4 regions of the Photobacterium piscicola genome follow, and region 4 is predicted to be linked to each of the others. Evidence: predicted binding sites of a transcription regulator. Region 4 holds the regulator's gene; each other region holds the start of a gene.
The links. Region 4 encodes PurR, which represses purine synthesis genes. Its sites were predicted from a motif close to TNANGNAAACGTTTNCNTNA; they were not measured.
Positions count from the first base shown of each region.

Region 1: the regulator PurR is predicted to act here: its motif matches at 1,882-1,901, upstream of folD (bifunctional methylenetetrahydrofolate dehydrogenase/methenyltetrahydrofolate cyclohydrolase FolD).
Region 2: the regulator PurR is predicted to act here: its motif matches at 2,778-2,797, upstream of glyA (serine hydroxymethyltransferase).
Region 3: the regulator PurR is predicted to act here: its motif matches at 2,361-2,380, upstream of purM (phosphoribosylformylglycinamidine cyclo-ligase).

Region 1 is NZ_CP175534.1:1,219,214-1,223,432, reverse strand. It holds gene tig (trigger factor) at 1-1,110, opposite strand, end outside; tRNA gene ACJZU6_RS06080 (tRNA-Arg) at 1,545-1,621, opposite strand; gene folD (bifunctional methylenetetrahydrofolate dehydrogenase/methenyltetrahydrofolate cyclohydrolase FolD) at 1,971-2,828, shown strand; gene rfaH (transcription/translation regulatory transformer protein RfaH) at 2,905-3,408, opposite strand; gene ACJZU6_RS06065 (peptide MFS transporter) at 3,857-4,219, shown strand, end outside.
Region 2 is NZ_CP175534.1:2,691,332-2,695,550, forward strand. It holds gene ribD (bifunctional diaminohydroxyphosphoribosylaminopyrimidine deaminase/5-amino-6-(5-phosphoribosylamino)uracil reductase RibD) at 1-760, opposite strand, end outside; gene nrdR (transcriptional regulator NrdR) at 785-1,234, opposite strand; gene glyA (serine hydroxymethyltransferase) at 1,452-2,702, opposite strand; gene glnB (nitrogen regulatory protein P-II) at 3,001-3,339, opposite strand; gene ACJZU6_RS12800 (hypothetical protein) at 3,445-3,849, opposite strand; gene purL (phosphoribosylformylglycinamidine synthase) at 4,034-4,219, opposite strand, start outside.
Region 3 is NZ_CP175534.1:1,017,661-1,021,879, forward strand. It holds gene ACJZU6_RS05005 (class II glutamine amidotransferase) at 1-532, shown strand, start outside; gene purN (phosphoribosylglycinamide formyltransferase) at 613-1,254, opposite strand; gene purM (phosphoribosylformylglycinamidine cyclo-ligase) at 1,259-2,299, opposite strand; gene upp (uracil phosphoribosyltransferase) at 2,501-3,127, shown strand; gene ACJZU6_RS05025 (uracil-xanthine permease family protein) at 3,221-4,219, opposite strand, start outside.
Region 4 is NZ_CP175534.1:1,693,244-1,697,462, reverse strand. It holds gene ACJZU6_RS08135 (iron ABC transporter permease) at 1-920, shown strand, start outside; gene ACJZU6_RS08130 (heme ABC transporter ATP-binding protein) at 917-1,708, shown strand; gene purR (HTH-type transcriptional repressor PurR) at 2,088-3,092, shown strand; gene ACJZU6_RS08120 (TfoX/Sxy family DNA transformation protein) at 3,459-4,046, shown strand.

The DNA of each region.
Region 1 (4,219 bases), 470 kb from region 4:
GATTGCGTTAACACGCTCTTCGTCTGCTGTTAGTTCTTCAGCTTTAATTACTTCACCAACTAATAGACCAACAACTACACGACGCTTAGCTTGCTCTTCGAACAATTCACGTGGTAGTTCAGGCATGTTCTTAGCATCGCCGCCAAAACGTTGTGCTGCTTGCTTACGTAGTGCTTCGATTTCTTGATCGATAAGCGCTGCAGGAACAGTGATGTCGTTTTGCTCAACAAGACCGTTAAGAACTTGATCTTTAATGCGGCCTTTAACAGCTTGCTTAAGTTCACGTTCCATGTTCTTACGAACTTCAGTCTTAAGACCTTCAACAGAACCGTCTTCAACACCAAACTTAGCAACAAACTCTTCAGTTAGTTCAGGTAGCTGCTGTGCTTCAACTTTGTGAAGAGTGATAGCAAATACTGCTGACTTACCTTTTAGGTTTTCTGCATGGTATTCTTCAGGGAAAGTTACTTCTACAGTAAACTCTTCGCCTGCTTTATGACCAACAACACCTTCTTCGAAACCAGGGATCATACGACCTTGGCCCATAGCAAGTGCGAAACCTTCAGCTTTACCGCCGTCGAATTCTTCGCCATCGATAGTACCAACGAAATCGATAGTTACACGGCTATCAGCTTCAGCTGCTGCTTCAACGTCAGTCCAAGTAGCTTGTTGCTTACGTAGTGTATCTAGCATGCCGTCAACGTCAGCATCAGTTACTGTAACAACTGGCTTCTCAACAACAACTTTGTCTAGACCAACTAGTTCGATTTCAGGGAAAACTTCAAAAGAAGCTTTAAATACTAGATCTTTGCCTTCAGCCATTTCTACTGGAGTAAAAGTTGGCGCGCCTGCTGGATTGATCTTTTCTTTAACGATAGCTTCGATAAAGTGGCGGTGCATTACTTCACCTAGGATGTCTTGACGTACAGAAGCGCCAAACATTTTAGCAACCATCTTCATTGGTGCTTTACCTGGGCGGAAACCGTCGAAACGACGAGTTTTAGCAATTTTACGTAGTTCAGCAGCAACAGCATCTTCGATGTTTGCAGCAGGAACTGTAATAGTTAGGTGGCGTTCTAGACCTTCAGTGGTTTCAACGGTAACTTGCATTATATTTAACCTCAAAACTTACTCAGCTTTTCTGAGTGGTGTTGCCGAACAGCCATTTACTGACGGTGGCATCCTTTCATGTTACAGCTCGAAAACCATAACGCCTAAATTCTTTCATCAAGATTCTGATAGTAGGTCACCTACTTATCAGAGCGCGCTATTATAACGACACGTAAGCGTGACGTCGAGGTAGATACCTTTAAACGCGAGCGATCTCTTTAACTGCCTTACAAGATAGGGGCTAGAAATATCATTTCAAGGGGAAAAATGAAAATAATCGCTTTAAAACCCTTTTTTTTGGTTTAAATGTCGGAAAAACGAGCTAATTAGGAAAAATTTCAACAATAGTAGAATAGAAAAATAGTCGTGAAATAGATCTAACACTAGAAAATAAGAGATTGATGATTCAAAGAAATGATAATGAAGAGAAGAGATGGTACGCCCTGCAGGATTCGAACCTGCGACCACATCCTTAGAAGGGACGTGCTCTATCCAGCTGAGCTAAGGGCGCATCATTGTGTAGCAAGGAGCTACGAGGCAGGATTATACGTAGCTGTAAGGTAAGGTCAATCCCTTTACTCTATTTTTCCGATATCAAATGGCTAACTGGTTAAATATACAACAAAAACACCCTATTTAAGCAAATATTTCAAGCAAACCACGTCAAACATTCCTCCTCTTCCCTACTGATAATTTCTTTCGGCAACATTCTTTTTATTCGTCATTATCTACTCTTACCTTAATTCTTGATTCAATTTCAATATATTATCAAATAGCAAACGTTTGCTTAATGGTAATTACATTTGTAATCTGCCACAATATCAGCGTTGATACGTTAACCAACACAACAAAGGATCACCATGAGCGCTCAAATTATTGATGGGAAAATCATATCCCAAACTGTACGACAAGAAGTTGCTGCAAGAGTCAAAGCTCGCACCGATGCCGGATTACGCGCACCTGGGTTAGCGGTTGTTCTCGTAGGTCAAGATCCTGCCTCGCAGATTTACGTTGGTAGTAAACGCAAAGCGTGTGAAGAAGTTGGCTTTATTTCAAAATCATACGATTTACCCAGCACAGCATCTGAGCAGCAATTACTCGATTTGATTGATGAACTCAATCAAGACCCCACAATGGACGGTATTCTCGTGCAATTACCGCTACCTGCGGGTATGGATAGCACACGAATTCTTGAACGCATCGATCCAGAAAAGGATGTTGATGGCTTCCACCCTTATAATGTCGGCCGTCTTAGCCAGCGTATTCCTAAATTACGCTCATGCACTCCAAAGGGTATTATCACGCTTCTTGAACGTTATAATATTGAAGTGCGCGGTAAGCATGCCGTGATTGTTGGCGCATCAAACATTGTTGGACGCCCAATGACATTAGAGCTATTACTAGCAGGAGCAACGACAACAACCTGCCATCGCTTTACGCAAGATCTTGAAGGTCACATTCGCCAAGCTGATATATTGGTCGTCGCTGTCGGTAAACCTAATTTCATTCCTGGAGATTGGATTAAACCTGGCGCAACAGTGATTGATGTAGGTATTAATCGCCTTGAAAATGGCAAATTATGTGGGGATGTTGAATTTGATGTTGCTTGTCAACGTGCAAAGCATATTACACCAGTTCCGGGTGGTGTAGGACCAATGACGGTAGCAACCTTAATTGAGAATACGTTGCTCGCCTGTGAACAATACCATTCAGCATAAACACATGAGCGAACAACAATAGCGTATGATGGGATATACAAAAGCGAGTAGCAACATACTCGCTTTTTTATTGCTATTATTCTTTGTTTTTTACTAAATCAGTATTCTCTACACTGACTTTTACTTGTTTACCCAGCAAATTAATCAGCATAAATGAGCGTTTCTCACCATCAGGCTCATGATAAATAGCGTCAAGACCTTTAAATTTACCTTGCTCTAAGACTAATTTATCCCCCTGCTGAGGTAATGATTCAAACATATCTTTATATGAATCATTATCTTCATTAAGCATCAAATTATAAACAAGCTCTTCGCTAACAATTTGTGGCATTGCCCCCTGACGAATAAAATCTGCGACCCCACGCGTTGAACGTACCGTAGTGAAACTTAATTGTTCAGGATCAAAAGTAACAAAAACATAGCTTGGGAATAACGGCTCATAGCATTCACAACGTTTACCACGAACAATTTTTTCTACCACAACCTGAGGGTAATAACATTCAGCCCCTTGACGATCAAGATTGATCACTGCGCGTTCTTGTTCACTACGCTTACAATAAAGTAGATACCAATCTTTCATTATCAACCCCAATAAAATCTTAACTTTTATTAGTATATACAAAATTAATACTGATTTACATCTCTCACCTTTTACCTCGATTTTAGGATGGCATAGTGCCTTTATATTCTATGGCTATAGGTTTAAACGATATTATTGGCTAATATTCACCACTGAAATTGTAACATACATGAATATTCCCAACTGATGATATAAGCGACCAATATAAGACTCAAAAACAATATAAAAAGCTAATTTTAAAAGACAGAATAGTGTAAGATACAGCTCTGCATGATGGAATTTGATTTTTCATAACTGAGCAATAAACACACAATCGCTTATTTATCAGCTTCTTATAATGTTTTATTATTGTTCGTTAAATGTAAAAACTTGCAGTTAAATATATTGTGCTTTATAAACCTACATGAATGAGCAAACACACACTAATTAAAATAAAATAGAGAATCCTATGAGTCATAATAGTAGTGGTACCCTTCTGGGCCACCCAAAAGGCTTGTTCCTTTTATTTGGAACAGAGCTATGGGAACGCTTTTCTTATTACGCAATGCGAGCAATTCTGGTTTTATATCTAACAGATAAAACCATTGATGGCGGTCTTGGGTGGACCACAGAAGAAGCGCTTAACTTATACGGTATCTACACTGGCTTAGTTTACTTTACTCCTCTTATTGGTGGTTGGGTTGCCGACAACATTTTAGGTCAACGTCGCTCCATTATTATTGGTGGCGTATTGATGGCTATTGGTCAATTTACGCTAGCCCTACCTCACAGCGTTGTTGATCCCCATGCTGTTACCGCTTTCTATGTTGGT
Region 2 (4,219 bases), 1.0 Mb from region 4:
TTTCTCCGGGTAAATTGAAAAGTTGATATTCAGGCGTCAATCTATTCTGACTATCAATAATAACCCGCATAGGCTGGCGTAACGCTGACTGAGGGTATTGTTGCTGAACAGATGCATCAAGCTCATTCCAGCGTACATTAAGTGAAGGATCGTCAGCAATAACCGTCGCACTGGTCGACAAAATAGCCCCAGCACAGGCACGAAATTGTTGAACATCCGATCGCGCTTTAGGGCCAGTGATCCATTTACTGGCCCCATTTGCTAACGCAGTTCGCCCATCTAAACTCGCGGCAAGTTTGAGCTCAACATAGGGCATTTGATGGGTCATTTGTTTAATAAAGCCAGGATTCAATGCTTGTGCTTGCAAAGCTAAAATACCAATATCGACTTGAATACCTGCCGCTTGCAACAATGCAATACCCCGCCCAGCAACAGCAGGATTAGGATCCACCATCGCACACACAACCCGTGCCACATTGGCATTAATTAATGCTTCAGCACAGGGCGGCGTTCGACCATAATGAGAACATGGTTCTAAGGTAACATAGACGGTCGCCCCTTGAGCACGTTGTTGTGCCTGCCGTAATGCAAACACTTCAGCATGGGGTTGTCCTGCTTGATAATGATACCCTTCACCAACAATGTCGCCATTATTTACAATCACGCATCCTACCTTAGGGTTAGGTGCTGTGGTATAACGACCGCGCTGAGCCAGTACTATTGCTCGCGACATCATTTGTTGATCAGTGTGTGTCATTATTGTTGGTCTTAACGATTATTTGTTTTAACGTTCCAGCTTAGCGATTTCTTCACCAAACTCACGGATATCTTCAAAACTACGATAAACAGAAGCAAAGCGGATATAAGCGACTTTATCCAATTCTTTTAAAGCTTCCATCACTAAATTACCTATCATCTCAGATGGTACTTCACGTTCACCGGTTGCTCGAAGACAAGATTTTATACTATTTACCGCACGTTCAATGTCGTCAGTACTCACGGGACGCTTTTCTAGCGCACGTTGAATACCACCGCGTAATTTTTCTTCATTAAACGGATCACGGTTGCCATTCGTTTTTACTACGCGAGGCATCACAAGTTCTGCCGTTTCAAACGTAGTATAGCGTTCATTGCACGCTAAACATTGGCGACGTCGGCGCACTTGGTGGCCATCTGCAACCAATCGAGAATCGATTACTTTGGTGTCATTTGCACCGCAAAAAGGACAATGCATTTAGCCTCCTACATTCAATCGACTCAGTGTAACTCATTTCATCACTTTAATGAGACTATCCCCTTCCTTTTTTATAATAAATAGCCTTAAAAGTAACAATTATCATCAATAATGGTACATTTTATGTTATTTAGACAACAAAAAAGGCTTACCTCTAAACAGGCAAGCCTTATCTTGATATGCAATAATAGGTATTTAATACCGTATCATGACTAAATTATGCGTAAACGGGAAGACGCTTACAAATTTCAAGCACTTTCTCTTTAGTCGCTTCAATAACAGCAGCATCATTGATGTTATCTAAAACATCACACATCCAGCCTGCAAGTTGACGTGCATCATCGGCATCAAAACCACGACGAGTAATTGATGGTGTACCTACGCGAATGCCTGAAGTTACAAATGGGCTACGTGGATCATTGGGTACACTGTTTTTGTTAACAGTGATATTTGCAGCACCCAATGCTGCATCTGCTTCTTTACCAGTGATACCTTTATCAATTAAATCAACAAGGAATAAATGGTTTTCTGTACTACCAGAAACGATGTTATAACCGCGCTTAATAAATTCAGCTACCATTGCTTTAGCGTTCACAACCACATTTGCTTGGTAAACTTTAAACTCAGGTTCCATCGCTTCTTTAAAGGCCACCGCTTTCGCTGCGATAACATGCATTAACGGGCCGCCCTGACCACCTGGGAAAACAGCAGAGTTAAGCTTTTTGTAAAGATCTTCGCCTTCGTTTGACAAAATCAAACCACCACGAGGGCCAGCTAATGTTTTATGGGTTGTTGTAGTAACAACATGTGCATGAGGCACAGGGTTTGGATAAACACCGGCCGCAATTAAGCCCGCAACGTGTGCCATATCAACGAATAAGTAAGCGCCAATTTTATCAGCGATTTCACGCATTCTTGCCCAATCAACCACTTGCGAGTAAGCCGAGAAGCCACCAATGATCATTTTTGGTTTATGCTCTAACGCTAATGCTTCCATTTCTTGGTAGTCAATTTGACCATTTTCATCGATACCGTAAGGAATGATGTTGTATAACTTACCCGAGAAGTTTACAGGTGAGCCGTGCGTTAAGTGACCACCGTGTGCCAAACTCATGCCTAATACCGTATCACCCGCATTCAATAATGCCATGTAAACCGCATTATTGGCTTGAGAGCCAGAGTGTGGCTGAACGTTCGCGTATTCTGCACCAAATAGCTGACACGCACGGTCAATCGCAAGTTGCTCAGCTTTATCGACAAACTCACAACCACCGTAGTAACGCTTACCAGGATAACCTTCAGCATATTTATTTGTTAGCTGAGAACCTTGTGCTTCCATTACACGTGGGCTGGTGTAGTTTTCAGAAGCAATCAACTCGATGTGTTCTTCCTGACGGGCTGTTTCTTCCTGAATAGCTGCAAATAGTTCCGCATCATAATCAGCAATATTCATATCGCGCTTTAGCATCTGTATCTCCTGACTCGGCAAAGTTTTATACTATTTTTAGTGATAAACGAAAAGTCACAAACCTAGACGCCACGCGGGCGCAATCGTTTCCGTTTTCATTTCTTATCTGTAGTCTATATTACATAAATTGATCTAAATCAGAAAGTCCTAAATGTGGTTTTCTTTGTTGTAACAGTAATCAGTTACTAAATTGACGTCATGATTCAATGGTTATTTATTGACATAAAATACAGCCATAAAAAAGGAGCTGCACTGTGGCAACTCCTCTTGATGTTTCATCATGATTAACCATCACAAATTAAATAGCATCTTCATCTTCTTCGCCGGTACGAATACGTACCACACGCTCAATATCAAACATGAAGATTTTACCATCGCCAATTTTACCTGTTTGGGCTGTTTCTACGATGGTGTCGATACATTGCTCTGCAACTTCATCAGTCACTACAATTTCAATTTTCACTTTAGGTAAAAAATCAACCATGTATTCGGCACCACGATAAAGCTCAGTATGGCCTTTTTGACGACCAAATCCTTTGACTTCTGACACTGTCATGCCTGTGATACCCACTTCCGCTAACGCTTCGCGAACATCATCAAGTTTAAATGGCTTAATAATGGCTTCAATTTTTTTCATTATCATCATCCTTTGCTGAGCAGAAGATCGGGATCGTGATTACGAACACCGACTTGATTAAATTAAAGCTATTATCACAGATTCAATGCAGTAATTTAATACCATTTAATATTCTTTAATGTAATTAGTCTCCATTCGTCGCAAAAGTAGCGACACGGAGTACAGTAATACCAAGCCATTGATCACCATAATAACAATATCATGATGTTTAACCGGAAAAATATTAGGAATAAAAGGAATTAAACTCACTTGAAGAAATAACGTTGCAGCCGGAATGTAAAAATAAAGTGGTATAAACCCCCATTTCTTACCTCGAAATAATCCAATACAAGCAAGTATTCCTGAGATCAATACCAATATAGTGACACTCATCGGTACCATGCTAAGTAAATCAAAGCGTAAGGCTTGAATGATCATATCAAAATGTTGAATAAGACCAATAACAACTAACACTGCAAGTAATTTAGTTGCACCGATTAGACGGTAACTACTGGGAACATCCCATCCCATTGTTTCATCCTTGTAACGACGCCGTGGTCATTTTTACGTATTCGTTACGTTAATTATCCCAATGTTCTTTCCCGGTTAATGTGATCAATATCAACTTCATATTTAAATTTATAAGTGTCACAGTTACAGTATAAAAAAAGCTGCCAATAAATGACAGCTTCTATATGTTTAATGAATGTATCTATTAGCCTAGGTTAACCCGCGCATTACGGAACATTCGCATCCAAGGACTGTTTTCACTCCAATCATCTGGGTGCCAAGAGTTAGCCACGGTGCGGAATACTCGCTCTGGGTGCGGCATCATAATCGTGACTCGTCCATCTTGCGTGGTTAAACCTGTAATACCGTTTGGCGAACCATTAGGGTTAGC
Region 3 (4,219 bases), 680 kb from region 4:
AAACACTCATCCTTTTACACGTGAAGTTTGGGGTAATTATTGGACTTTTGCTCATAATGGTCAATTGACAGGTTATGAGCAATTAGTTACTGGCCGTAATCAAGCAGTGGGTGATACTGACAGTGAAATTGCTTTCTGTTGGCTAATGAACCAGTTAGAAATTCGTTTTCCGGTATTGCCGGAAGATATGACCCCTGTTTTTAGTTATTTTGCAGAGTGTTGTGACACATTACGCCAATTGGGTGTGTACAACATGCTACTGAGTAATGGTGACTATGTTCTGAGTTATTGTACCAATAACTTACATTGGATCACTCGTCGCGCCCCGTTTGGTAAAGCATCATTAATTGATGAAGATGTAACGATTGATTTTCAACGTGAAACAACGGCGAATGATGTAGTGACAGTGATTGCAACTCAGCCTCTAACGAATGATGAAAGCTGGCAGAAGATGGTACGTGGTGAATTTCGCGTATTCCATTTTGGCGAGACGGTTTATCATGCCGTCGCAGCAGACGTTAATGCGTGCTAAACCCAATTGATCTGATTTATCAGTAATAATAAAAAGGCGATCTTAATAAGATCGCCTTTTTTGTGAGCATCAAATAATGATTATTGTGCAGCGTAACCTTGTGGTGGTAGTTGATTACCATCTAACACCGCGGCCCCATTTTGCATTAATAATCGCTGAGTTAGCAGCCATTGAATAACTAATGGATAGATATTATGTTCTTGTTGTTGCACACGCTCAATAACATCGTCGACACTGTCTGTTGTAAAAATGGGGACTTTTGCCTGTAAAATAACGGGGCCACCATCAAGCTCTTCGGTAACGAAATGGACACTGGTGCCATGTTCGCGATCCCCCGCATCTATGGCGCGCTGGTGGGTGTTTAATCCCGTATATTTAGGTAACAAGGAAGGATGAATATTAAGCATTCTTCCTTGATAGTGGTTGACGAAACTCGCAGATAAAATCCGCATAAACCCGGCTAACACAATCACATCAGGCTGATAAGCATCAATTTTTTCAATTAAAGCTTGATCATAATCTTGGCGGTTGGCGTAATCCGTTGCCGCGATAGAAGCAGTTTCTATGTTGGCAAATTGGGCTCGCTTAAGGCCATAAGCATCGGCTTTATTTGAGATCACAGCAGCAATACGGCCATTTTTGATGATGCCATTAGTGCAACTATCAATAATCGCTTGTAAATTACTGCCATTTCCTGAGATTAAGACAACGATATTATGCATAGCTTTAGTTAATCTCTACTTGCTCTTCACCCGCGGTAGCCGTAGCAATGTTACCAAGCAACCATGCGTTTTCGCCTTCTGCCTGTAAAATTTCAATAGCAAGTGCAGCTTGTGCTTGTGGTAATGCAATCACTAAACCGACACCACAGTTGAAGGTACGATACATTTCATAGGTATCGACATTGCCTGCTTGTTGTAGCCAGTTAAAAATCGCCGGCCACTGCCAGCTATTACCATCAATAACGGCTTTGGTTCCCTGTGGTAATACACGAGGAATATTTTCCCAGAAACCACCACCAGTGATATGAGAAATAGCGTGGATATCGCAATTTTCAATCATCTTTAATGCTGATTTTACATAAATTTTAGTTGGAGTTAATAAGTGCTCAGACAGTGTTTTACCGTCAAGTTCTTGATTAAGATCTGCTTGAGATACTTCTAGAATCTTACGTACTAATGAATAACCGTTTGAGTGTGGACCGCTAGAGCCAACAGCAATTAGGGCATCACCTGCACTAACTTTAGAGCCGTCAATAATGTCTGCTTTTTCAACGACACCCACACAAAAGCCGGCAACGTCGTAATCTTCACCGTGATACATGCCAGGCATTTCAGCCGTTTCACCACCAATAAGTGCACAGCCTGATTGAATACAGCCTTCACCAATACCAGTAACAACACTTGCAGCTGTATCAATATCAAGTTTACCGGTAGCGTAATAATCTAGAAAAAATAGAGGCTCAGCGCCTTGTACAATCAGATCGTTAACACACATAGCGACTAAATCAATACCAATGGTATCGTGCTGTTTTAGATCCATAGCAAGGCGAAGTTTAGTACCGACGCCATCAGTACCAGACACTAAAACAGGCTCTTTGTACTTTGTAGGTAGGGAACATAAAGCACCAAAACCGCCAATACCACCCATAACTTCAGGGCGATGAGTACGTTTAACTACGCCTTTAATACGGTCAACTAACGCATTACCAGCATCAATATCAACACCAGCATCTTTGTAACTAAGAGAAGAGTTTTTGTTGCTCACAGATGATCCCTCAAACGTATTAAAGTAAAAAACCAGCGTATAATACCAGCAGTCCTCATAGTAGAGCAAACGTTTGCGTCAAATTGTTGTAGCAATTAAATTTTAATCAATTACGCATTTGAGACTATCGGCAATCGATTGGCTTGGTATATAATGCTGCGATTTTTTTATTTTTTTATAATTTAGTTCCCAGGAGTCGAGATGAAAGTCGTTGAGGTGAAACACCCACTGGTTAAACATAAGATTGGTCTTATGCGTGAAGGTGATATTAGCACTAAGCGTTTTCGTGAATTGGCCACCGAAGTTGGCAGCCTACTAACGTATGAAGCGACTTCAGACTTCGAAACAGAAAAAGTGATGATTGAAGGCTGGAATGGCCCAGTAGAAATCGATCAACTAAAAGGTAAAAAAGTGACTGTAGTGCCAATTCTTCGTGCGGGTTTAGGCATGATGGACGGTGTATTAGAGCATATGCCAAGTGCACGTATTAGTGTTGTTGGTATCTACCGTGATGAAGAAACACTAGAGCCTGTACCTTACTTTAATAAATTAGCCTCAAACATTGATGAGCGTATTGCACTTGTTGTTGATCCAATGCTAGCAACTGGCGGTTCAATGATTGCAACGCTTGATCTATTAAAAGAACATGGTTGTACTCAATTTAAGGTATTGGTACTTGTTGCGGCACCTGAAGGTATTGCAGCACTAGAAAAAGCACACCCAGATGTAGAGCTATACACTGCGGCTATTGATGAGAAGCTAAATGACAAGGGATATATTGTTCCTGGTCTTGGCGATGCTGGTGATAAAATCTTTGGTACTAAATAATTTTAGTATTGATTATCGCTGATATAAAAAAACCGGACTGATATGTCCGGTTTTTTATTTAGGGTAATAAATTATAAATAATAACGACAGTCATTACAGATGCTCAGTATCTTCCACTTGCATACTGGTTGCATCTTCACCTAAATCATGCGGTAAAATCAGGTTTAATAAAATAGCGACTATGCCACAAAGGCTAATGCCTTGAAGACTAAATTCACCAATACCAAATGCCATGCCACCAATACCAAATACAAGTGTTACTGCAACAATAACTAAGTTTCTTGGTTTATGAAGATTAACTTGATGAGTAATTAAAGTATTAAGACCAACCGTTGCGATTGAGCCAAATAATAAAATCATAATACCGCCCATCACAGGCACTGGAATTGTTTGCAATATAGCGCCCAGTTTTCCGACAAACGCTAATACAATGGCCGTAACCGCTGCCCATGTCATAATCACAGGATTAAAGGCTTTGGTTAACATAACGGCACCAGTCACTTCTGAATAGGTTGTGTTTGGTGGTGCGCCCATTAATGATGCTGCAATCGTTGCTATACCATCACCAGCCATTGTACGGTGAAGCCCGGGCTTTTTAAGATAATCTTTACCGGTTACGTTGGATATTGCGAGCATATCACCGACATGTTCTACCGCCGGTGCAATCGCTACGGGAATCATAAATAGTACGGCATTAAGATTAAATTCTGGAAAAGTGAAATTTGGCATTGCCAGCCAACTTGCTTGAATAACTGGTGTGAAATCAACAACGCCAAAGCCAAGACTGGTAATGTAACCGGCTGTGATACCTCCGACAATTGGTACTAATTTTAAAATCCCTTTAGCAAACACACTTAAACTGATTGTTACAATCAGAGAAATAGCAGAAATCCATAATGCAACATCATGAGCGACAAGCTGTACGTCACCGCCACCCGTTTTACCTACCGCCATATTGACAGCAGCAGGAGCTAAGCCTAGACCAATTACCATGATGACCGGGCCCACAACAACGGGAGGTAATAGACGGTGTATAAAGCCGACCCCTCTAATTTTAATAATGCATCCCATAATGACATACACGACACCTGC
Region 4 (4,219 bases):
TTTTATCTTTATTACCAGGTAAGCATCAACTCGCCACCCATGTTGATTTAGTGATCCATCAAATACGCTTACCACGAACATTATTGTGTATTGCGATTGGTGCCATACTTGCGATCTGCGGAGCGGTGCTACAAGGGTTGTTTCGTAATCCTCTTGCCGATCCGGGCATTATTGGTATTTCAGGAGGTGCTGGCCTAGGTGCTGCGTTTGCGATCATTTTATTTGCCCCATTAATGGCGCAATACCCTTTATTAATGAATATTGGTGCTGTGCCCTTCTTCGCTTTTTTGGGTGGCGCGCTGAGCACATATTTGGTATATCACCTCGGCACTGATAAAAACGGCACATCTGTCGTGGTAATGCTATTAGCAGGTGTCGCAATTGGTGCTATTTCTGGTGCTGGTTTGGGGCTACTTAACTATATTGCCGATGATCAAGCGCTACGTGATTTTTCATTATGGTCAATGGGATCACTTGCAGGGGCGACTTGGTCAAGTATCTGTCTTGCCTTTGTGAGCCTCATTGTTATCTATTATTATTGTTATCGCCAAGCTAATGCATTGAACGCCTTTTTATTAGGAGAAGCTGAAGCCCGCCATATGGGAGTGGATGTTCAACATCTAAAGCGCAGTTTAATTATTGTATGTGCTGCTGGTGTGGGGATTACCGTTGCTATTACAGGTCCTATTGGCTTTATTGGTCTGGTGATCCCCCATTTAGGGCGCATGATTTCAGGCCCTAATCATAAAACATTATTGCCAATCTCAGCTATTCTAGGTGCTTTAATTTTACTTGTCGCAGATATGATCGCGCGTAGTGCGTTTGCACCACAAGAACTCCCCGTTGGTATTATTACCGCTATTTTAGGCGCTCCATTCTTCATTTATCTATTGAATAAACAAAAAGGCAGAATCGCATGACGGTAACCTCTGCACGCCCAACTGTCATTTCGGCACGTGATTTGCAATTAACATTGGCAGGAAAAGTATTATTAGATGACTTTAATATTGATATAAAAGCGGGTGAAATAACGGCGCTACTTGGGCCTAATGGCGCAGGAAAAAGCACGTTACTTAAAATACTCTGCGGTGAAATGACACCTGAAAATGGGCAGGTTACATTTTTTAATCGCGATATTGAAGATTGGCAACGATCTGAATTGGCGTGCCATTTAGGTATTTTACCGCAACACAGTTCGCTGTCTTTCGCCTTTACCTGTAAAGAAGTGGTTGAACTTGGCACTATGCCGCTATGTTTGTCACGCCAAGAAATTGACGATATCACCCTCACAACCATGCGTAATACTGATGTTCTTCATCTTGCACCACGCTTATATCCCACGTTATCAGGGGGTGAAAAACAACGAATCCATTTCGCACGCGTGCTAACACAACTCAGTCAAGCTGATGATAAATGTATTCTAATGTTAGATGAGCCAACATCTGCCTTAGATCTCGCCCACCAGCATAAAACGCTACAAATGGCACAAACCATGGCAGCAAAAGGTGCCGCGGTTATCATCGTATTACATGATCTCAACTTAGCTGCGCAATATGCTCAACGTATGGTCATTATTCAACACGGTAAGATTCAAGCCGATGGATCACCATGGCAAGCATTACAGCCTGAAATAATTAACAATGTCTACGGTTGGAACATTTCCGTACATCCCCACCCTGTTCATGGTTATCCTTATCTACTATCCTAGTATTAAAGTTCATCGTCTTTTTGATTATCTCTTGTAAATTTCAGTAAAATTACTGAAATTTACGATTTTTTGTTGATAGTTATCAAATAATTTACTCCCAGACAATTGAAACGTTGCACTACGCGTAACACTCAGTAAAATGTGAACGCAAGCGATTACACTTGAAAAATATGCAATAATTATAAAGCCGCGAATAAATGCGGCTTTTAGTGTTAATACTATTTAAGTATGCAGTAGACACATTATTGGTGCCAAATTGAATAATTAACGAGAGACTTTACCGAAAAACATTGAATTATATTCATCTCAGTAATTACTCAATTTGGTACCTCACGATTAGCTAGAAACATCTCTAGCACCCATTATTAGAAGAATAAATATGGCAACCATTAAAGATGTTGCACGTATGGCTGGCGTTTCAACTACAACAGTTTCACACGTGATCAATAAAACGCGCTTTGTCGCAGAAGCAACACAGAAAAAAGTACTTGCTGCTGTTGAAGAGCTTAACTACGCACCAAGTGCTGTTGCGCGTAGCCTAAAATGTAATACAACCCGTACAATTGGCATGCTAGTCACTAAGTCAACCAACCCTTTTTTTGCTGAGGTTGTACATGGTGTTGAAGAGTATTGCTACCGTGAAGGTTACACGCTCATTTTATGTAACACTGAAGGTAACCTTTCTAAGCAATATGATTATTTGCGCATGCTTGCAGAAAAGCGTGTCGATGGCTTATTGGTAATGTGTTCTGATCTTGATCAGAAATTACTGGATTTACTTGAGCGTCAAAAAGACCTACCAATGGTAGTGATGGATTGGGGTCCAGAAAGCCCACATACTGATAAAATTCAGGATAATGCTGAGCAAGGTGGCTACATTGCGACTAAGTATTTTATCGATCATGGTCATAGCCGTATCGGTTGTTTATCAGGCCACAACGATAAATCAACGTGTCGTGAACGTCTAAAAGGCTTTAATAAAGCAATGGCAGAAGCAAACTTAGCAGTTAACGAAAACTGGATTCTTGAAGGTGACTTTGAGTGTGATTCAGCCGTTGAAGCTGCTGAGAAGTATATTGCAATGACAGATCGCCCAACCGCCATTTTCTGTTTCAATGATATTATGGCAATGGCACTGATCAGTACTTTTGAACAAGCAGGGTTACGCGTTCCTGGTGATATTTCAATTATTGGCTACGACAATATTGATCTTGCGCCTTACTTCGCGCCACCATTAACAACTATCCATCAGCCAAAGCGTCGTTTAGGTAAAACCGCCATTAAGATTTTAATGGAACGCATGAAGAACAAAGATCATGAACCTCAAATCTTTGAAATGACGCCAGCCATCGTTGAGCGCAAGTCAGTAAAGGATTTACGCTAACACGCCCCCTTTTGATTGAGCCAATATTTTTATTGGCTTTTTTATAGCTAATGAATTTCGCTCGATGATCCTACAAAAAATATCTTATTCTCAAAAACATGAACAAACTCACAGATTCATCAGCTTTAATTAATATTAAAACTTACCTTTTTAAAAGATCGAATATAATAGGTCTTGTAAATACATATAATAGTAAGCAAAAGACTTACAAATTATAAATAATACTTCTATATTGATAATATTATTTATAAAGTGATACATGGATGATTTAGAGTAGGAAAATTCTCTCGTAAATAACTTTAATAATAAGTCAATTTACGACTACTTTAATGTTAGGTGACACTCATTTATTCACCGAGTAGAAGTATGGATAAACCAATATTAAAAAACTCATTAAAATTATTAGACCATTTAGGTAATGTTAAATCGCGTTCTATATTTGGTGGCTTTGGTATTTTCGCAGGCGAAGCAATGTTCGCACTTGTGGTTAATAATAAACTTCACCTAAGAGCAAACGCTAAAACTGAAGAGGAGTTTCAACAAGCGGGATTAGAACCGTACATCTATAAGAAACGTGGGTTTCCTGTAATAACTAAACATTACGCAATTCTTGATGAATGGTGGGAAGAACCTGAAAAAATAATAGAGCAAGCTAAATATTCTCTTGAAGCAGCACTTGCTGATAAAAAAGCAAAAGAATGTTGCGCGCCAGCTAGGATAAAAGATTTACCTAACTTACGCCTATCAAATGAAAGAATGCTCAAAAAAGCAGGTATTCAAACTATTGATCAACTATACGATCTTGGTGCACTCAACGCCTATAAGGCATTACAAAAAACACAAGAGGCATCATTAAGTTTAGAATTATTATGGGCTCTAGAAGGTGCTATACATGGCCAACATTGGTCTGTAATACCAGAAAGTAGACGTAACGAACTGCTCGCAAAACTATAATAAATATATTCGTCAACTGGCTAAGTGACGCTTAAGAATAAAGAGGCTCAGTGCCTCTTTAATTTATTTTATTCGATATCTGCATATAATCTTTCCAAACTATCCTTACTTGAACCTGCACTTCCTCTGAACACATCTTACTGTGTACATTAATTATACAGCACAATTAAAAA